DNA from 3 places in the Paenibacillus jiangxiensis genome. Region 1 is predicted to be linked to each of the others. Evidence: riboswitches for the same ligand, from Rfam matches in the RefSeq annotation. Region 1 holds a riboswitch; each other region holds the start of a gene.
The links. A riboswitch is a leader RNA that binds a small molecule or an ion and turns the genes downstream of it on or off. The one in region 1 is predicted to bind cyclic di-GMP.
Positions count from the first base shown of each region.

Region 2: it holds a riboswitch for cyclic di-GMP, as region 1 does, so the genes downstream of both, ACI1P2_RS21400 (acetaldehyde dehydrogenase (acetylating)) here and ACI1P2_RS09760 (thiamine pyrophosphate-dependent dehydrogenase E1 component subunit alpha) in region 1, are expected to answer to the same signal.
Region 3: it holds a riboswitch for cyclic di-GMP, as region 1 does, so the genes downstream of both, ACI1P2_RS15995 (hypothetical protein) here and ACI1P2_RS09760 (thiamine pyrophosphate-dependent dehydrogenase E1 component subunit alpha) in region 1, are expected to answer to the same signal.

Region 1 covers NZ_JBJURI010000007.1:164,063-171,383, forward strand. The annotation lists gene ACI1P2_RS09740 (SDR family oxidoreductase) at 1-34, opposite strand, end outside; gene fabF (beta-ketoacyl-ACP synthase II) at 53-1,288, opposite strand; gene ACI1P2_RS09750 (acetoacetate decarboxylase) at 1,289-2,035, opposite strand; gene ACI1P2_RS09755 (class I SAM-dependent methyltransferase) at 2,022-2,981, opposite strand; gene ACI1P2_RS09760 (thiamine pyrophosphate-dependent dehydrogenase E1 component subunit alpha) at 3,055-3,996, opposite strand; cyclic di-GMP riboswitch class I at 4,117-4,212, opposite strand; gene ACI1P2_RS09765 (SDR family oxidoreductase) at 4,530-5,345, opposite strand; gene ACI1P2_RS09770 (isopeptide-forming domain-containing fimbrial protein) at 5,577-7,321, opposite strand, start outside.
Region 2 covers NZ_JBJURI010000024.1:32,797-40,117, forward strand. The annotation lists gene ACI1P2_RS21390 (SDR family NAD(P)-dependent oxidoreductase) at 1-616, opposite strand, end outside; gene dmpG (4-hydroxy-2-oxovalerate aldolase) at 653-2,005, opposite strand; gene ACI1P2_RS21400 (acetaldehyde dehydrogenase (acetylating)) at 2,008-2,928, opposite strand; cyclic di-GMP riboswitch class I at 3,101-3,187, opposite strand; gene ACI1P2_RS21405 (NADH:flavin oxidoreductase/NADH oxidase) at 3,546-4,577, shown strand; gene ACI1P2_RS21410 (MarR family winged helix-turn-helix transcriptional regulator) at 4,796-5,209, shown strand; gene ACI1P2_RS21415 (ABC transporter ATP-binding protein) at 5,290-7,068, shown strand; gene ACI1P2_RS21420 (ABC transporter ATP-binding protein) at 7,061-7,321, shown strand, end outside.
Region 3 covers NZ_JBJURI010000015.1:126,013-133,333, forward strand. The annotation lists gene ACI1P2_RS15980 (hypothetical protein) at 1-522, opposite strand, end outside; gene ACI1P2_RS15985 (MFS transporter) at 588-1,793, opposite strand; gene ACI1P2_RS15990 (winged helix-turn-helix transcriptional regulator) at 2,029-2,355, opposite strand; cyclic di-GMP riboswitch class I at 2,576-2,666, shown strand; gene ACI1P2_RS15995 (hypothetical protein) at 2,690-2,935, shown strand; gene ACI1P2_RS16000 (response regulator transcription factor) at 3,108-3,797, shown strand; gene ACI1P2_RS16005 (sensor histidine kinase) at 3,797-4,867, shown strand; gene ACI1P2_RS16010 (hypothetical protein) at 4,972-5,220, shown strand; gene ACI1P2_RS16015 (carbohydrate ABC transporter permease) at 5,366-6,205, opposite strand; gene ACI1P2_RS16020 (carbohydrate ABC transporter permease) at 6,219-7,085, opposite strand; gene ACI1P2_RS16025 (ABC transporter substrate-binding protein) at 7,196-7,321, opposite strand, start outside.

The sequences.
Region 1 (7,321 bases):
CAGACGATGAACCCGTAATCATGATCGTTTTCATTCTTCATCCTCCTACAAATCATTGGTATTTTTTAAGAACGATAACAGAACAATGCCCGCCAAAACCAAATGAATTCGATATGCCAATATTCAGGTTTTTATTGTTTTCTTGCTTTGTAACCACGTTCAGCTTTATTTCCGGATCAAGATGATCAACGTTTATGGTAGGGGGAATGATGTCTTCTTCCAGGGTTTTCAATAGAGCGATTGCTTGCATTGCGCCTGCGGCCCCCTGTGAATGACCTATAGTCGACTTATTTGCAACTACGGGTATTTTTGCAGTTCGCTCTTGAAACAAATGATGAATAGCTATGGACTCGGAAATATCCCCTACTTTCGTACTCGTCGCATGGGCACTAATGATGTCAACCTCGTCGGTAGTTATACCCGCATCTGACAATGCGTTTTTCATCGCTAAAGCCCCACCCTTTCCTTCCGGGTGACTTGCGACGATATTAAACGCATCAGAGTTTGATCCATAACCAATGATCTCGCCAAGAATAGGCGCGTCTCTCTTTAAAGCATGCTCCAAAGATTCCAGAATCAATATTCCAGCACCTTCACTGATAACAAAACCGTTGCGATCCTCAGCAAAAGGCCGGCTGGCCAAAGCTGGCGTATCATTCCTGGTGGATAGGGCTTTTGCGTTATTAAAGCTGGCAAGGATAAGTTGATTTATAACAGCTTCACTGCCCCCTGCAAACATGACATCCGCTTCATTTCTTTGGATGACCCTATAGGCATCGCCTATGGCCATGGTTGCAGATGCACATGCGGTTACGAAGGCTAAGGAAGGGCCTGATGCGCCAAAACGAATGGAAATTTGTGTTGCTGCCATATTGGATAACATCTTGGCCACCAAATTGGGACTTACCCTGTTCGATCCACGCTTGTAAAGAAGATCGACATTTTCCAGTATGGTATCTATACCTCCAGCAGCTGTGCCCACATATACCCCTAAACGCTCCTGGTTGACATTTTCTAACTGTAATCGGGATTGTGCAAAGGCTTGTTCTGCGGCGGCTAACGCAAATTGAGCAAAGCGTGCCATCGTTCTGGCTTCTTTACGTCCCCAACGCTCTTCGGCATCGAAATCTTTCACTTCACCGGCAATTCGGCTTTCTAAGCCTGATGCATCAAAAGATTCTATCGTTGAAATGCCCGATGTGCCTGCAATTAAATGATTCCAGAAGCTGTCTATATCGTTGCCTATCGGTGATATAATTCCCATCCCTGTAATGACGACTCTGTTCATTTAATCACTACTTTCCGCTAAATAGTCATAAACAACGTCAGGCAGGGATAACGCCAAATCCGTAACAATATGTGATGCGGATACAACCTCAAGCACGGGAAGATCTGCCATCGGGGCCAGCGCATGGGCAAACAATTGCAGCCTGGCCGGGGCCGTCCAGGCACCATGAATGGTCAAATCTTTGATCTGAGCACGAACCAATCGGCATACCTTCGGATTTCCATCATAGCTCGGCACAATTTTGAGCATGAACGTTGGCTGCATAATCTCTTGACGAGCCTTCTCCGGATCGAGAGGCTGATGTTTATATCCCATTGTTGCGGTGGCCACACGTAAAGATCCGTAGTCCAGCGTGCCGACTAATGTGTCCGAATCAATGTACAGTCTTGGAGAGCCCAGTTTTTTCGGGTATGCACTGATCTCCCGTCCGGAAGCAATCGCAGGATGATTATCCACGTACATGGCATGCAGGTATTCGCCCTTCTCGCCATTGAAGCTCACCGGTATCACCTGGCCTGATTCAGTATAGGCCCCCAAACCGGTCACATCCGGCATGTACATGATCTCAAATTTGACCAAAGGTTCATCAATTTCAAGCGGCTCAGGGACTACACGTCTCAGAGCTTCCATATCCGTACGATAGAGAATGTTCAGATACTCCCGATTACGAAAATAATAAGGTCCGACAGGAAAAGCAGGAGCCCCCAATGGAGTCGACATTTGCTTGCGCACATCACTTTTCTTCATTCTTGTCATCACCTTTCCGCTTTTCGATTTCCATAAAAATAATTGTCTCGTGATCTTCCACAAATATATCCACATCATTTATATCTTCTTTGGGGAGTTCTTCTAATAGTTCTTGCATTTGATCCTCATTACGGTAAATGAGCCACCAATCCATCACAGCTTCCATATAAGCAATTGTGGGAGAGCCCGGATGATAGTTAATGATTAACAAGCGGCCGCCTGGATTGAGCAGTTGAAATAATTTTTTCGTTAATCGTTTAGCAATTTTATCTGGAAGATAATCATATACACCGATGGAATAGATAAAATCAAAAGTGGGAAGAGGGACTTTATTTCTGATGATGTCAACAACTGAGGCTGGGATCGCTTCGCCAAAATCCTTTATGGCTTCTGCAGCAACCGAAAGAGCCTCCTGATCTTGATCAATGGCGACAAATTTTCCAATCGTTTTGTTTTGCACCGCAGCACAATCTGATGTTTCTCTTAAGTGACCACAAGCGACCGAGAGAATATAAGGATTCGCAACACGTTCTGAGGTTTGATTAATTTTGCTGGAAAGGATACGTCTTCTTTCGCGGTTAGCATTATTGGCATGAGCCATGCGGTTTAAGTCGTAATATAGAAAATCGGCAATCTCTGATTTTTCATTCTCGTAGGGGGACGATTCCAACTTTTCAAAGTCATACTGCAGGTCCAGCATTATGGGATCACCTGCATAACCGCGCGGTCTTTCAAATGCTCGACGGGATAGTGGTTCTTGCAAGAAAAAATGGCTTATGGAGTGTTCACGATATCGGGGGATAAACTGGGTCCAATCTTCTGTTGAGTACTGTTGACGTAAGTCTCTTAATCCATCATAAAGCGTACTTAATGCTTCAGAGTATTGGCCTTGATTAATCTTCATTTCAACATCTTCAAAAAACTCTTTTTCAATCGTCTGATCCATTAGTTTCCCTCCCTGAAAGACTCCTAACGATTGCGGCATTCCATTCAATTCGGCAGTTGGGCTCTATTCTCTCCTAATTTGAATAAACGTGTTTAAAGATATCTTCGAGGGCTGGGTCTGGGGTAAGTTCCGCATATTCCGCGGCCTCGTCGATTTCCCTGACGATTCGATCATGAATTTCCTGCTCTGCGTGTTCCTCCAATATCCCGGATTTTCTGAGATAACGGCTAAAGGATTCAAGCGGGTCGTACTTCTCGGCTTCCTCTATTTCCTCACTGGAACGATATCCTTGATCATCGTCATCGCTTGGATAAGGAGCCAGGCGGTAGAGACCGGCCTCGATCAGCGTAGGACCCTCTCCTCTGTTCGCTCTGTCGACGGCCTCTTTCGTGACCCTGTATACTTCCAGGGGATCATTGCCGCTCACACGGATGCCAGGAAAGCCGTATGCTTTTGCCCGATCTGCAACACTATCACGTACCGTCTGCTTCGAGGAGAGAACCGAAAGACCATAGGGCTGGTTCTGTTCGCAGAAAAAAATGACCGGAAGCTTGTGTCCTCCTGCAAAGTTTGCTGCTTCGTGAAACTCCCCCCGATGGCTGCCTCCATTTCCAAAAGCGACTAACACGACAGGATGATCTCCCCGTATTTTGCCGGCCAAGGCGATTCCTACGGCATGCGGGACATGAGTGGTAGTGAGGCCGGAAGTCGAAAGAATACGATTTTTTTTACTGCCATAATGCCCAGGCATTTGCCGCCCGCCGCTGTCCGCAGCTTCTGCCTTGGCAAAAGCGGTGAGCATCAGTTCCTTTGCCGTCATGCCGAAAACAATGGCCATGCCCATATCGCGATCATACGGGCAAAGAAAATCTTTCGTCATATCCAGTGCATACGCCGCACCTACCTGTGCGGCTTCATGACCTTGACAAGACATGTGGAAAGGGATTTTTCCAGCACGATGAAACAATCCCAGCCGTTCGTCGACTTTCCGTGCCAGAGCCATATCCCGGTACATATCCAGAAGCTGCTGATTCGACAAACCGAGTTGTCGATGCTTGTTGGGCAAACAAAAAACCTCCCTTCTTGGTTTCATCTGGTGTTACCTGAAAATGAATAGACGGAGGTTTCCGACGTATTCGGTAACTGGCTGACATAGAGGATTGTGGTACTATCCGCCTTAGTCCCTATAGCTTTGCGTCACCGCCTTTCAACGGGTTTGCCATTATCGTACATAGTATAAAGTTGTAATATATTGTATATTGTTTCATGATATTTACTTTTTTGGAATAGGGCTTCATTACCATATTTTTCAGCATACGACAATGTTCGCTTTTCTTCGTTATGTAGGGGCATATGCGTAAATAACGTATTCCGTGGTACATTTGATTGGTTTTTATTGGAATTTTTTTGGAATTTTTTTGGCAAATTTTGCTCGTTTATCTATGCTATGGTTTTTGGATATGGAAGGAATTTTTCCTGCTCCAGAAACAGCAAGAAAGGCCTCTGACGGACCAGAGACCTTGTGACGTATCTGTGATTTGGTTGATGTCAGGAAAACTGTTGCGTGATATGCTGGATGAAAGCTTCTTCGCCGATCTCTTTCCTGAGCTCCAATAACGCTTTCGCATCTTCTCCAACTACATATCTCAACTGCTTTGTACCGTCCGTTGCCGCCTGATAGATGGTCTCCGCCACCATTTCCGGAGTGCATGCGCTGTCCGTGTTAATGATTGCCTCCACCAAGGGCTGAACCGATTGGGAGTATTCCTGATAATCTGGCAAAGACTCAATGGACAATAAATCGATAGATCTGCCAAAAAAGTCCGTTTTGACCACACCAGGCTCAATTAGTTTTAACCGGATATTTTGAGAAGCAAGCTCAAACGATAAAGTTTCCGTGAAGCCTTCAATTGCAAATTTAGTAGAGTGATAAAGCGAAAATGAAGGCAGCCCCACTCTTCCGGACATTGAAGATAAATTGATGATTATTCCACTATTATTAGCTCTAAAATGAGGAAGAATGCTCTTGGTCACCTTCATAAGGCCGAGTACATTTACTTCAAATTGCTTTCGAATTTGCTCGTATGAAGCCGCCTCGAAGATGCCCAGAACTCCGTAACCGGCATTATTTAACAGGACATCGATTGTGCCAAATCGCTCCAAACCTGCCCTTAATGCCTCTTGAATCGTTTCCAATTGTTCAACGTCGAGCCTCGTTACCAAAACATTCTCCAGCCGCGACAGTTCGGTTTCTCTTTCAGGTGAACGCATGGTAGCAATCACATTCCATCCCTGATCTGCAAAATACCTGGCTGCAGCTTTTCCAATTCCAGACGATGAACCCGTAATCATAATTGTTTTCATGTTTTGCCCTCCTGCAAATCATTGGTGTATTTTTTGGGAACGCTCGCAAAACATATGCCCTCGAAAACCAAATCAACGGGTTTGCTATGATCGTACAAAGTATAATGCTGCCATAATGATATTGGACGAGATCCCGTTTTTGAATAGGACATACCTACCAAGTTTTAGGTAAAGGAGAGACTACCCCCAAGTAATGCATGCTTGAGGGCAGTCTGTTTTTCATCTTACCGGTTAAGCTTTCTTTCTTCTCAGCAGGAACAGGCCTGCAAGCAGGATGAGGCATCCGGCCAGCAAATAGCCGTACATATTCGTTGCAGTTGCCGGCAGCTTGCTGCCAGTGCCATCCCCGTTGCTGGAGGAGCTTCCGCTCTCCGAGTCACCCGAGGTGCCGGATTGCCCGCTTCCTCCAGTTCCACCCGAGCTTCTGGACTGACCGGAGTCTGTGGAACCGGAATCCGAACCTCCCCAGCCCGGGTTGTCTGGATTGCCGGAGGAAGAGCCGTCGTTCGGTTCTCCTCCCGGTATGCCGGGATTGCTGCCGCTTCCGCCGCCAATGATGATGTCTTCAGACGGCGTATCCGAATCGTCCAGATTATCCCCGCTCACTTCACCTACGTTTTGTATCGTTTGGCCCGGTTGGCCTGCCACCAGTTTGGCCTGGAATACAATCGTATGCCAGTCCGTATCTGTAACCTCGCCGAACTGTCCACTCACCATGCCATTGACGTATGAGCCTTTGTCGCTGTCCAGCGCATCGGTTACAGTAATGCCGTCCACCTTCAGCATGCCTGGCACATATTGCAGCTCGGCACGCAGGGCGTCCGAGATTTCCAGATTGGTCACGACACTGTCCTCTACGGTGTTGCGTGTGCGAATCGTGTACTCAATCACATCGCCGACTTCGATGCTGCCTCCGTTCACATCTTTCGCCGATTTCTCGGATTCAAGCACTGGGGAAGCCGGATCGACAGCGTCGTCATCGTGCGAACCTCCGCCACCACCGCCACCGCCTGAACCCCCACTACCCGGATCTTCAGTTACAGGCGGGTTTACCGGTGGTGCTGGTGGGTCTACTGGTGGATCAACTGGCGGCTGCACTGGTGGATCTACCGGCGGAATGACTACAGGCGGTTCTTCCTCAACGGCTATTTTCTCCGTTGGCTCGCCTGGTTGATCAATGTTATCGCCAGTCACCAGCGCTGTATTTTGAATCACCTGGCCGTCGTATCCCGTCTGGATAATGGCCTGGAACTCCAACATATGCCAATTCATATCATCTACGCTACCGAATGAGCCGTACACTTCGCCGGAAACAGAATGACCGGCATCGCTATCCTGAGCATCCGTCACGGACATACCGTCCACCTTCAGGCTGTCTGGCACGTACTCCAGTCCCGCAGGCAGCGTATCGGTAATCGATAGATTTTCCAGATAAGTGTCGTTCACGACCGCTCTTGTACGAATCGTATAAGCCACCGTGTCCCCGACTTCATACGTGGCCTTGCTTGCATCCACGTTCGTTACAGATTTCTCCGATTCAATCTGCGGGTTCCGCGGATAGACCTGTACTTCTTCCCGTGGTCTGTCCGGCGTCTCCACATTGTCGCCACTTACCCGGGCGATATTGATAACATCCTTGCCTGCTTGTCCCGGCCGGACCACGGCTTTGAATTGAACCGTGTGCCAATTCATATCCGTGATGCTGCCAAACTGGCCGACCACTTTACCGCCGGCATAATAGCCGCTGTCGTCCCCTTCGCTGTCAGTGACGGTTACGCCATCCACACTCAGACTGCCCGGCACATATTCCAGCTCTGCCGGAACCTCGTCCGTAATCGTGAGGTTGTTCACCACACTATCCGCCATCGTGTTGCGGGTCTGGATCGTGTACAACAGCGTATCTCCCACTTCTGCGTGCTGCGCATCCGTGTTGCCGGGCGCTTTCTCCAGCAGGCTTGCCGTTTTGTTAGACTCCA
Region 2 (7,321 bases), on a different contig from region 1:
AGCCTGGCTCCTCCCGTTTCCATCGTTCCTCAATCTGTCCGCTTCGGATCACGCCGATGCACACCGTATTTACTCGGATCTGATCGGGAGCCAGGTCCCGGCTCATCGCTTTCGTCAAGGCCAGTCCGGCAGCGCGGCTTACGGAGCTTGGCATGGAGGAGGCTGGTGGTGTCTTGGACAAAGATGTAGTGACATTGATGATCGCTCCGCCTCCGGCAGCCCGCAAATGCGGAACGGCAGCCCGTGATACGCTGATAGCAGCCAGCAGCTTTAAATCCAGATCGGAGGTCCACTGCTCATTGCTGATCTGCTCAAATGGCTTCGCTGCCGCAGTCCCCGCGTTATTCACCACAATATCGAGCCGTCCGAAGCGGCTTACCGTATCGGATACCGCTTTTTCGCAGTCCCCGGATGTAGTGACGTCAACTTTGATCGTTAGCACCTCAGAGCCGGACCGGTCCCGAATGTGTGCCGCCGCCGTGGCCAACGACTCTTCGCTGCGCGCGCATATGGCAACCCTGGCGCCCTCGGCGGCAAGTGTTGCCGCCGTCTCCAGGCCGATTCCTTTGCTCCCGCCGGTGATCAATGCAACTTTTCCCTTAAGACCCAGATCCATGATGTGTCCCCTTCCTGTTTCCCAACTTATTGAGCATCAGATTATATATTCCTCGCGAGCCGGAGTGAAAATGTCCAAAGAGACCGTGTCTTCGACGGCATAGACGCTGTGTTCCAACCCTCCGGGGATGACAAAGCTTCCCCCTGCCTTTACTTCATACTCCTCTCCGTTACAAGTGACCCTGACCCTTCCCTCCAGAATGTAAAAAATCTGTTCATGTTCATGGCTGTGCAGAGGAAAAGTGGAGCCATGCGCCAATAGATGTTCGACAAGCATCAGTTTCTCATTATGGGCAAGGACTCTTCTCTCGACCCCCTGGAATGGATAAGTAACCTCGACTTGATCACGGTCTCTCAGCATGGGATTCAACCCTTTCATCGGAGTATTGGACTTTGAAGCGGCAAGCTCACGGACAACCTCAATAATGATGTCTTCCTGCCCGGCTATAATTTTTCTTCTGCCCAGCTCAAGGAACACTTCGTGGGGATCCACGTTATATTTTTGGGATAAACGCTCCACAGGCTTTGCAAAGCCTGAAAACACACCGGCCAATCCGCTGATCACACTGATGGAGTTAATGGTGGGCACTTTGTCTATGAATGCTTTTTCTGCTACATTTGCACCCTGGAGGAGCTTGGACAGGTCAATGTTCGTGGTGTAGCCCAATTTATGCAGCACGGGAATCAGCACCTCTAATTGGGTGTTACCTGCTCCGGCTCCGAATCCCCGCATCGTGGCGTCCAGTATTTGTGCGCCTGCCTGCAGAGCGGCAACCGAATTGGCGACGGCATGGCCCAGGTTGTTATGTGCATGAAAGCCGACCGGAATCGTCAATACGGCGGTGAGCGCGCCAATCCGCTCCGTGACGTCATTCGGCAAATAGGCTCCGGCGGAATCCATGATGATGACTCCTTGTGCGCCGTATGACTGCATTTTCAAGGCTTCCTGCACCAGCAGCCCGACGGATGCCATATGGCTCATCATCAGCACGCCATAAGCTTCCCGCCCCTGGCTCAGGGTATATTCGATATGTCTCTTGGTGATGTCGGCCTCCGTACAATGAGAGGCAACCCTGACCGTATGCACGCCCATCTCGATGGCCTTTTTCAGGTCATGGATGGTGGCCAGGCCGGGAATGACATGGATTCCTATTTTGGTTTTACGCAGGGTCTGGGAGGCCAGGATGAAGATTTCCTCATCCGAAACCAGGGATTCCCCCAGCTGCAATGACGAAGCCCCCAGGCCGTTGCCATGGCCTACCTCGATGACAGGGATGCCGGCTGCCTCCGCCACAAGCATGTAAGTCTGCATTTGCTCTTTGGTAAACTGGTGCCGAACGGCATGGGAGCCGTCTCTTAAGGTTGGATCGCTGATCAGCACGGTCGTCATGCTTACGCACCTCTCTCGATCCCTGTCAGCTTGAAGGCGTACTTTTCCGCAATGGCGATGGCTGCGCAGTTAATGATATCCAGATTTCCGGCATACTTCGGCAGGAAGTCCCCGGCTCCTTCCACCTTAACCATAACGACAACTCTTCCGTCCTCAATGGAAGGAGGGATAATCAACTGATAGCCTGGCACATAAGCCTGGATTGTGGAAATGATCCGATCCAGATGCTCTTTTAGCGTATTCAGATCAGGGTCATGGACCTTGGCATAGACGGTGGTTTGCATATCGACGCAGGGCTCTGCGGGATTTAAATTCAGAATGGCTTTGGCGCGGCGGGCGCCGGAGAATTTTTTGATCGCTTCCTCGGTGGTTTCGATGTATTCGTCGAGGTTGGATCTGGTGCCGGGGCCGGCGCTCATGGAGGCAATGCTGGATACAACTTCAATATAATCAACCTGACTATGGGATTGTCCGACCGCATATGCCACCGGCACGGAGGCTTGTCCTCCGCAGGTAACCATATTCACGTTGTCGAGAGTCAGGCATTCGTGCAAATTTACGGCAGGAACGCACATGGCTCCGATTTTTGATGGCGTCATATCGATAACAAACTTCCCTAAACCTCTGAGAATTTTCTCGTGCTGTATATGGGAATACGCTGTAGTGGCATCGAAAACAATATCATACATAGAGGCATGTTCTATCAAAGCGTCAATTTGCTGATCGGAAACGTGTACGCCGAGCTCTCTCGCGGTGACCATTCCCCGCGATTCCGGATTTCTCCCCACAAACAGCGTGCACTCCAGGTAAGGGGATCGCATTGTCTTCTTCAGCAGATCCGTCCCGATGTTACCGCTGCCAATAATCGCAACTTTGACCTTATTGTTCATGTGATACTGCTCCTTTGCAGTTAGATGTGCGATATGGTTTAATGCTCTGCAGTGCCAAGAAACCCATCAAAAATCAATACATCCATGTTACTCCAACATCAAAAAATCCGTTTTTATTCCTTAAAGATCAAAAATTTACATTTTCGAACGCAAAAACACCTCCTTCTTATCTGATAATGGAATAAGACGGAGGTTTTCCGTCGTATTCGGCAGCTGGCTGGCATCATGGTATTCCACCTAAGCCCCTATAGCTTTGCGTCCCCGTCTTTCGGCGGGTTTGCCTTTATCGTACGAATTTCATTGCTGTCTAACCGTGTTGTATGATGTCAATTTACCAATACAATGGTTATATGGGAATAGGAGTTTGGAACTATTTTCCTCAAATTTTCTTTTTTTAGGGCAAAGAAATAAAAATTTTAAGTTCTTTTGATTCATGAAAAGCAGGACCCTCGAGCTGATAGACGCTCACAAAGACAGTATAAAAAATGATACTAGGGAACATGGATGTGAGTACTTGTGTGGGGAATCGTAACATATGATAATAAATTGTGCGCAACTAACTTGAGTTGCAGTGCAGTGAAAAGGCATTAAATGTATGTTTCGTAAACCTGTGGTTGAAACTATGGGACAGGAACCAGGGAGGGATTACCATGTCAAAGAACATACTGTTCACGCCTTACACCATTAAAGGCTTGGAGCTTAAAAACCGGATCGTCATGGCGCCGATGTGCCAATACTCGGTGACGGCAAAGGACGGCATTCCGAATGACTGGCATTATGTCCATTACACCAGCCGTGCTGTGGGCGGCACAGGATTGATCATTATAGAAATGACAGATGTTGAGCCTGATGGCCGCATTTCAGACTATGATCTGGGTTTGTGGTCGGATGAGCATATCCCCGCTTTCCGCCGTATCGCCGATGGTGTGCATGAGCATGGAGCGAAGCTGGGCATCCAAATTGCCCATGCCGGCCGCAAGGCGGAGGACGCAGCCGAACCGGTTGCCCCGTCGGCCATTGAGTTTCCTGGTGGAGAGCCGTACAAGAAACCGCGCGCGCTGACAACGGAGGAAGTACAGGAGATGGTGAGGAAGTTCGGGGAAGCGGCGCGCCGTGCTGTAGCGGCAGGAGTGGATACGATTGAGATCCATGGAGCACACGGCTATCTCATTCATCAATTTCACTCCCCTCTCACCAACAAGCGGGATGATATCTACGGACAAGACCTTTCACGCTTCGGTGTAGAGGTCATTCAGGCGATCAAAAAGGAGATGCCTGAGAATATGCCGCTGCTGTTCCGGATCTCCGCTGTGGAGTATGCGGACGGAGGCTACGATATCGATCATGCGATCGAATTGCTCAAGAAATACCGTGATGCAGGCGTGGATGTTGTTCACGTCAGCTCCGGCGGCGAAGGGACTCCTGGAGCGAGAAGACCGGGCAACCATCCCGGCTATCAGGTTCCGTTCGCCCGGCAGATCCGTGAGGAGGTTGACATTCCGGTCATTGCCGTCGGAAGACTGGATGACCCGGCCATGGCGCAATCGGTCATTGGGAACGGAGACGCCGATCTGGCGGCGGTGGGGCGCGGCATGCTGAGCGATCCTTACTGGGCTGTACATGCGGCGGTAACGCTCAGCGAGGATCATAAAGTTCCGGTGCAATACGAGCGGGCGTTTTAATGGATAGGCGCCGATAGGTGTCGTGCAAGGTCTTATAATAACCCGGCCGAGGGATTCAGCCGGGTTATTTCTTGTGTTGTTTTTTCGTCTGACCAGTATCATCTGCACCTTAATTTGGCGGAAAATAGAGGGAATCCCCGTATGGGTTTGACACAGCAGCAAAGATCTATTATTATCTCATAGTGTAAGATAAATTTTAGAAGGTGTGAGCCATGCAATTGGATTATAAAGCATTAGCTGTAGAACTCTTTGAATACGCCGCCCAAGCTCGCAAACCGCCGCTGGATGATGGGAGAAAGCTCTTTTCGCGCGGGGAAATGGGGATCCTGATCCACCTGAATTTCCATAAAGACGGGTCCACCTCCGGAGAATTGAGCGAATACTTGTCCGTCAGCACGGGACGGGTGGCAACAGCGCTAAAGAGCCTTGAGAAGAAGGGGTTTGTTGTGCGTCGTACCGATGCGGATGACAAACGAAGGGTGATCGTATTTATTACCGATGCCGGCCGGCAATTTCTGCTTGACAGACGTAACGAAGGAATTGCGTTAACCGAGAAAATGCTGCGCAGGCTGAGCGAGGAGGACGCCAGGGAGTTTGTCCGCCTGGTAAAGATCATGGCTTCCAAGAGTTAATAACCAATGCAGTTCATTTAAGGGCTGCATGATATTTTTGCCAAATGTCTTACACTATAAGATAAAAGGAGAGCAACCGGATGGTGAAGATTTTCAAATACCTCAAGAGGCATGAATGGATGCTCGTGCTGTTTAGCTTGGCTTTCATCGTTGTACAGGTATGGCTTGATTTGCGGCTGCCGGATTATATGGCGGAAATTACAACCAAGCTGCAGATGGAAGGATCGAAGATATCGGATTTGCTTATTCCCGGCGGTTATATGCTGCTGTGTGCTGTCGGCAGTATGATCGCCTCGATCATTGTCGGTTACTTCGCCGCCAGGGTGGCGGCAGGGCTGGCCATGCGTCTGCGCGGCATGGTGTTTGACAAAACATTGTCATTTTCCATGGAGGAGATTAACGGCTTTTCGACGGCAAGCTTGATTACCCGCTCAACGAATGATGTTACCCAAATTCAGACTGTGGTTGCACTGGGGCTGCAGGTGATGATCAAAGCGCCGATTCTGGCTGTCTGGGCCATCGTAAAAATTGCGGATAAAAATTGGCAGTGGACCGCCTCCACCGGAGCGGCCGTAGCCGTGCTGATCCTGATGCTGAGTGTGATCATTATTTTTGCGTTGCCAAAGTTTAAAAAGATTCAACAGCTTACGGATAATCTGAACCGCGTAACCCGTGAAAATTTGACAGGGCTGCGGGTGGTTCGCGCTTATAATGCAGAGCCTCATCAGGAAGCCAAGTTCGAGCAGGCCAACATTGAATTAACGAAAACGAATCTGTTTGCGAACCGGTTAATGGCGATGATCGGACCGGGAATGACCTTTATTATGTCCGGCCTGAGTGTTGCCATCTACTGGATCGGAGCTTATCTGATTAACGCGGCGGCTGTGCCTGACCGTATCACACTGTTCTCGAATATGGTCGTATTCTCCTCCTACGCGATGCAGGTGGTCATGGCCTTTATGATGGTCAGCATGATCTTCATCATGATGCCCCGTGCGTCGGTATCCGCCAAGCGGATCATGGAGGTGCTGAATACCGAAGCCAAGATCGTTGACGGGAAGGAAACGGCAGGAAAAGCGGAGTTGACAGGCCAGGTGGAATTCCGCAATGTCAGCTTCAAATATCCGGACGCGGAGGAGCCGGTGCTGCGTAACATTAGTTTCACCGCCAGAAGGGGCGAAACGGTGGCCTTTATCGGCGCTACAGGCAGCGGCAAAACCAGCGTGATCAACCTGATCCCCCGCTTTTATGATACGACAGAAGGAGAAGTGCTCGTTGACGGTGTGAATGTCAAAAACTATACACAAGAAGCGCTTCATAACAAAATCGGATATGTGCCGCAGAGAGCTGTGCTGTTCAGCGGTACGGTCACTTCCAACGTGGCGTACGGTGATAACGGGAAGGGTGCCAACGGGAAGCCGGGAATGTCCGAAGAGCTCGTGAAAAAAGCAGTCGAAATTGCCCAAGGCGCCGAGTTCGTGGAGAACATGGAGGGCCAGTATGAGGGGCAAATTGCCCAGGGCGGAACCAATGTATCAGGCGGTCAGAAGCAGCGGTTATCCATTGCGCGTGCGATCTACCGCCAGCCGGAGATTTATATTTTCGATGATTCCTTTTCGGCGCTTGATTACAAGACAGACCGCATTCTGCGCTCGGCACTCAAACAGCAAACCGGCGATGCCACAACACTCATCGTTGCGCAGCGCATAGGTACCATTAAGGACGCCGACCGCATTATTGTCTTGGAAAATGGCGAAATTGTCGGCAGCGGCACGCATGAAGAGCTGATGGATAATTGCGGCACTTATCAGGAAATCGCCTATTCCCAGCTTTCGAAGGAGGAACTCGTACATGGGTAAAAATGAATACACCGTGGGCAGCCACAATACAAACGCGAAACAGCGGGGGCCTGGGAGTGGAGGTCCCATGGGCGGCGGCATGAGGCCTGGTGAAAAATCGAAAAATTTCGGAAAAACGGTCAGCCAGCTTTTATCCTACAACAAAGCCTATTTGCCCCTGATTATACTGGCTATGATTCTCGCTTTGCTCGGCTCTGCCTTCAACGTGATTGGTCCTGATAAGCTCAGCGATATTACGAACCTGATCCAGGAA
Region 3 (7,321 bases), on a different contig from region 1:
TTCATGGATTGGAATGGGGGCAAGATGAAAGCTTTGCTGGCTGCTTTTCCCGTTCGGCCTATGGTATAGAACCGTGCATAAATCTCCAGCTGATTGCACTTGTATTTCTGCCGCAGGAAAGAAGCCTTCCAGTCTCTCTTCAGTATAATCTTCACTATCGGCATCTACCAGCACCGGATTGAGCCACTGATCGCCCAAATCGCAATAATAGCGGTGTCCTTTCTCACTTTTCGCAATAACAGCCACATGCGCATCCTCTGTTCCCATATCATGGCCAATCGGATAGGCTTCAATCCCCTCCTTTTCGAATTCATGCAGCAGCCACAATGCGAGATCAAAACAATTGCCTGTAATGCCGTACTGCTCGCGATGCTCCTTCATTTGAGCTACTTCTCTTTGTTTTTTCCCGGTATTCTTTTGAAAGTACCATGCTTTGGTTAAGGTTTCCATCGGGAAATGATCGAATTTTCGCCACACGCTCAAAATCTCGTCGGAAGCAAATATAAGCCATTCTCCTTTCACAGAGGTTTGTATTCAAAGGGACTGCTTCTCTCAACGGGAAAGAAACAGTCCTTGTTTGACATACATTATACAGCTTCCTCGGCGTGGGTGTCTTTGTCTTTTCTGGCGAGCAGCAGGCTCCAGCCTGTTAAAATAACAGCGCCAACCACCATTAAACCGCCGATCCATGAGGTGTGAATTAACCCCGGACCGTCCACAATCTGGCCGCCGAGATAAGCGCCAAGGGCGATGCCGCCGTTAAAAGCAGCGATATTGATTGCGGAAGCGACATCCACGGCCTGCGGCACAAAACGCTGGGCAAGGTTAACTACATACAACTGAAGTCCAGGCACATTCATGAAGGCAAACAGGCCCATCAAAAGAATCGTAATCAAACCCGCCACTTTAAATGGAGCTGTGAAGGCCAGAATAAAGAGGACCACCGCTTGAATAATAAACATATACAGCAGCGCCGAGAGCGGCTTACGGTTGGCAGCTTTGCCGCCGATAATATTGCCGATGGCGATCGCAATGCCGTATAGAAGCAGGAGGAAAGCTACCGTTGTCTCGCCAAAACCTGTAATGTCATGCAGCAGGGGAGACAGATACGTAAAGACGACGAAGGTGCCACCGTATCCGAGAGCCGTAATCAGGAAAGCAAGCAGCAGCCGTCCGTTGGTAATGAGCTTGATTTGATCCCGTACCGGGGTTTTGACCCCCTTCCGCAGATTGCCGGGAACGAGAATCAAATTGGCGATCAGAGCAATGATGCCAATCACGGCTATGGTTAAAAAGGCTGCACGCCAGCCCAGCTGCTGGCCGATAAACGTGCCGAAGGGCACACCGGTAATCGTAGCCACGGTTAATCCGGAGAACATAATGGCAATGGCGCTTGCCCGCCGGTTCGGCGCGACAAGGTCAGCCGCTATGGTTGAGCCGATCGACATAAATACGCCATGCGAGAAGGCGGAAATAACCCGTGCCGTAAGCAGCAGCCCGATTCCGCTTGAGAAGGCCGCAATCGAATTGCCGGCGATGAAGACGATCATAATCCAGATCAGCAGCGTTTTTCTTGGTATTCCCGAAGTTAAAGAGGTTAGCACCGGAGCGCCGAAAGTAACGCCCAGAGCATATAAAGTGACCGTTAATCCGGTCATGGTTACAGATATATTCAAGTCTTCAGCGATAAGGGGAAGCAATCCCACGCTGATGAACTCCGTTGTCCCAATCGCAAAGGCACTGATGGCCAAAGCCAGCAGCGACAGAGTACTGCGTTTATTGTCTGACGACATGTTCAGTTCCACTCCTATATATATTTTTTAGCCGGCCGGCAAATGCTATTATGGATGCTTCGCACGAAAAAGAATAGTACGTACTTCAAAGTACTATAGGCACTTACAGGTACCTATGGGAGGGAACGGGGGAAAGAAGGCGCGGATCACTGAAAAAAAGCCGGAGTCCTGAGTATCCAGGAATCCGGCTCTTCCGTTTGCAGATCGTTTATGTGGAAGGCTCGAAACATTGGCTTTAGACCTTGACTGCTTGGTCTTCTTGTTCAATATGCTTTTCGCCCCAGGCGCACATGGCATCCAGGACAGGCTTCAGGGACCAGCCGTAATCGGTCAGGGAATACACGACCTTGGGCGGAACCTGCTCAAATATTTGCCGCTTCACAAGTCCGTCATCTTCCAGCTCCCGCAGCTGCTGTGTGAGCATCTTCTGAGTAATGGCCGGCATCAGCCTTTTCAGTTCGCTGGTCCGCTTGTCGCCTTTATCCAGATGACACAAAATGACCGCCTTCCATTTGCCGCCCATCACCTCAAGGGTTGCTTCCACCGGGATATTGTAAGCCATATGTTTACCTCCTGAAAAATATAGTAAGTTGCTTTGATTTCTATAGGACTTGAAAGTATATAGGTTCTTTCAGAGATGTACATATCCGTCAAGGAACTACAATCTATGATAACACTATAAGGGGAAAAGTAAACAAGTGTGAAGAATGGCGATTTTTACGGGATCATGTCGAAAAAACACACAAAATATATTATATTATCTCAAGTGGATGTTCCACCATTTATGCAAAGGGCAAACTTGCCGAAAGGCAAGGACGCAAAGCTGCAGGCCTAAGGAAAGCATCATGGATCTATGGCGGCTGGGTTACCTTAAATTCGGAGGGAGAAATAATAGAGTGAGCAGTATTTATCAATCGGATGTGGAATTTGTATACAGACATGGAGAAACGAAGCTTGAGGAATGCCAAATAACGTGTGAAACGGGGAAGAGACCTACGATTGGAGATTTCTCCGATAAGTTCAAAGAATACGGCATTGAGACGAGACTGTATGATTTATACAGTATGACATTTAAACCTGTTGATCCGTTGAATACAAATATCATATCGATCCGGGTGATTCGGACATTTCAAATACGTTAATGATTTAAGCATTGGAGGGATTTCCTCCGGTGCTTTTTCATTTTTCGGCGGTCTTCAAAGGATCTTCACAAGTTTAGGTTAAACAGAAATGGTGAAAGTAATAGGCAGGAGGACTCTTACAATTCGGAATGGTATAATTCCGGTATAACTTGGGCGTACGGAGGGGCATGCCTTGAAAACCGTTCTAGTGGTAGATGATGAACAGAAAATTCGCGAGGTGCTGGCTTCTTATTTGCAGAAGGAGCGTTTTCATGTACTGGAAAGTGCAAGCGGGGAGGAAGCATTGACGATACTTCACAGCCAGCGGGTTGACCTGCTTATATTGGATTTGATGCTGCCTGGCATGGAAGGGGAGACTGTCTGCCGGGAGGTGCGCAAATTCAGCCCGGTGCCGATTCTTATGCTCACTGCAAAGGTAGCCCAGGCGGACCGCATCAGCGGATTGTCCATCGGAGCAGATGACTACATGATCAAGCCCTTTGATCCGAATGAGGTGGTTGCCAGGGTAAAAGCGATCCTGCGCAGGACAGATGACTCGCAGCTTTTGGCAGATGTGATCTCATTTAATGGCGGGCATCTCCGCATCGATTCGCTGAAAAATCAGGTGTACCGGTATGAAGAGCCGATCAGCCTCACACCAAGCGAGTACAAGCTGCTGCTTCTGCTCGCCAAATACCCGCAGCGCCGCTTCCCGCGGGAGGAACTGGTCGACAGGGTGATGGGCCTCAGCTTTGACGGCGATATCCGTATTATCGACCAGCATGTCAAAAATGTACGGCAAAAAATTGAGCAAGATCCCCGCAATCCGCGCTATATTCTTACGGTGTACGGCTTCGGCTACCGGTTTGGCGGTGAGGGCTGATGTTCAACCGGCTATATATCCGGCTGGCTGTGATCATTGTCGGCATGGCCGCAGGCATCCTTGTCATTTTTGCCGTGATCAGCATGTTTGCCACTCATTATCATATCTCGATGTATATGGAGCAGGTCTCACTGGCGAGTAAAAAAGTGTCTCCATTGATGGATCACCTGGAGAGCGCCCTGATTCAGTCGATCCTGCTGACAGGGTTGTTTTCGCTGCTGTTGGCGCTGATTATTGGTGTTTATTTTGCAAAACGCATCTCCCGCCCGCTGGTCCGCATGAAACAGGCCGCCGAACGGATCAGCAGGGGCAGCCTGGACGTCCGTATCAGCACGGAAGGCAGGGATGAGATCGCGGAGCTTGGTGCTTCCCTGAACAGGCTGTCAGAACAGCTACAAAGACAGCAGCTGCTGCGCATGTCCATGTCGCAGGATATTGCCCATGAGCTGCGCACACCGCTAACGACGCTGAAAAGCCACATGAGGGCCTTGGAGGACGGAGTCTGGGAGCCGACGCCCGCGCGGATTCACTCCTGTCTGGAGGAGGTGGAGCGCCTGATTCAGCTCGTCAGTGAACTGGAGGAGCTGAACGTAATGGATTCACCGGAATTCCAGCTTTTACGGAAAGAAGAGAATCTGCGTTTGATTGTCGGAAAGGCTGCTGCAGTGATGGAAGCCGCTTTTCTTGAGAAAGGGGTGCAGCTCCAATACGAGGGCATTTCAGATGTCATACTGCTTATGGATGCGGACCGGATGAAACAGATCCTGGTGAATCTGTTGACCAACGCCCTTCACCATACGCCTGCCGGGGGGACTGTCAGCGTCCGGGAACGTAAGGAAAAAGGGGCGGTTTGCCTTGTTATCAGCGATACAGGGCCCGGAATTTCAGTTGAGGATCTGCCGTATATTTTTGAAAGGTTTTACCGGGGAGACAAGTCGAGGAATCGGCAGACCGGCGGAAGCGGGATGGGACTGGCTATTGTGAGGAAGCTGGTGGAAGCTCATGGCGGTGAGGTGTGGGCGCAAAGTGATAGCAGCGGGGCCCGCTTTTATATTCGGTTGCCTATGTGATATTTTTATAAAATAGATAAACAGTAGCTAATCGATATTCAGCCTCTGAATGAAGATTAACTATGGTAAAATAAAGGGAGCATGAAAGTAGGAGGGGTATACCGATGAAATGGCAGGAAGTCAGAGAGTTGTTTCCCGACCAGTTCGTATTGCTTTCCATACTTGACTACGTCGAGGAAGAAAATAAAAAGATTGTAACGGAAGTTGCGCCAATTCGAACAATCCCTAAACAGGATGCCAATAGGGAATTTTTTAATGCGGAACCGGGCAGTATTGTATATCACACCTCCAATGAGGATTGTGTTATTCATTTGCGTAAAGACCCGATGCTGAGAGTGAGGCGCGGCTCATGAAAATGGTCAGGACAACCCAAAAGCATACACATCATCGTGGGGTTCGTAAAAATAGCTAAGTCCATGTTTTGTTGCATCATAGCAACGGAACATGGACTTTTCTGCTAAAACGAGAAATCAATCGGGCATAACCTATATCGCGCCGTTACTCCTTCGAGCCCGTATTGGCAATGCCCTGCACATAATAGCGCTGCAGCGGAAGCAGCAGCACAACAGGGATCAGGATGGACAGAATGACGGCGGCGAACATTTCGTTCCAGTAGGTCGCGTATTCGGTAACGAAGTCGCTCAGCGCGACCTGAATGACTTTATACTCCTTGGAGCGCGTTACGATGAGCGGCCACAGGAACGATTCCCACTGCTGGATAAAAATAAGCAGGCTGGCGCTGACGGTCACGGGCTTGCACAGCGGCATGACGATATTCGCATATACCCTCAGCCAGGAAGCCCCGTCCATACGGGCCGATTCCACCAGTGACGTCGGCAGCTCCAGAAAAAACTGGCGGAACAGGAAGATGACCAGTCCATTGGCGATGCCGGGAATAATGATGCCCGCATAGGTGTCCACCCAGCCAAGACTGTTGACCAGACTGTACAGCGGGATGGAGATGACCTCAAACGGAATCATGAAGGTAATCAGCACCAGCAGAAACAGCAGTGTTTTCCCGCGAAATTCGAAATACACGAAAGCAAACGCCGCCATGGAGCCAAGCAAAAGCCCCCCAAGAACGTTGGCCGCCCCGACAAAAAAGGTATTCAGAAAAATTCGTCCGAACCCTCGCTCCGCAAAGAGCATTTGATAAGCCTCCAACGTAAAATTGGACGGCCAAAACGTTTTCCACGTAATCGGCGACATATATTTATAAATGTCCTCCAGCGGACGGAACGACGAAACAAAAGCAAACGCCAGCGGCAGCAAGACCAGCAATGCCAGAACGATGTGTACGACATACAGAAGCAGATGAGAACGGGTAAATCGGTTCACGTCGAAATCCTTTCTAATGGGAGGCCCGCAGCCACTTGAACTGCAGCGCGACAACAGTCAGCGTAATCAGCAGCAAAATGACCATCATCGCGGACGATCTGCCCATATCGGAATATAGAAAAGCGTTGTTGAAGCTTTCAAGCATCAGCACGTTCGTGCTGTTTTCAGGTCCGCCCTTGGTCAAAATGTACATCGGTGAAAACAGCAGGAAATTCGCCGTTGTCACGGCCACGACAATAAAGGTCAGCGGGCGCTTCATAAGCGGAACGACCACATGGACAAATTGCTTCCAGCGGCTTGCACCGTCCAGGGAAGAAGCTTCAAGCAGCGAATCGGGAATCTCCTGCAGACCGGCCAGCAGGAACAGCGCCCAATAGCCGACGCCCTTCCAGGACGCAATCGCGATAATGGAGCCCAGCGCCTGCGAGCTGCTGCCCAGAAAAGGCTGCGGGTCCAATCCCAGCGCGACCAGAATTGAATTCACGACACCCTGCTCGGGACTGAGCATAATATTCCAGAGGACGCAGGCGGTCGGGACGGATACGGCGACAGGCACGAAATGAATGCCGCGAAAGAAAGCAATGCGCTTGATTTTCGTATTTAACAGCATCGCCAGCCCGAAAGCCAGCACAATTTGCAGCGGGTTAATGATCAGATTGAATACCAGCGTCACCTTCAGCGAATTCCAGAAGACGGGATCAGCGAACAGGGACTGGTAGTTTTGCAAGCCGACGAAGCTTTTTTCACCTGTAATAAACTGTGTCGTGTATACGCTCTGCACGACAGCGCTGAAAATGGGATACAGCTTAAACAGTAACAGTCCGGCAAGGGTAGGCAGCAGAAAGAGCAGGATGGGGCCAATATTATTTTTCAGTTTCATATATTCACCTTTATTCAGCAATCCGGTTTCAGGATCGGGAAGGACCGCCGGTATTCTCTTGAAGGAAAAAAGGGGGAACAGGGCTCAGCCTTTCGTTCCCCCGGATGCGGTCAATTTGCTGCTGCACCCTTGTATTTTTTCAATTGGTTATCTATGACGTTGACGGCGGCATCCAGCGCTTTTTGCGGGTCGGCGCCATTTTTCATATCCTCAAACGCTTTGTTCATATTCGTTTC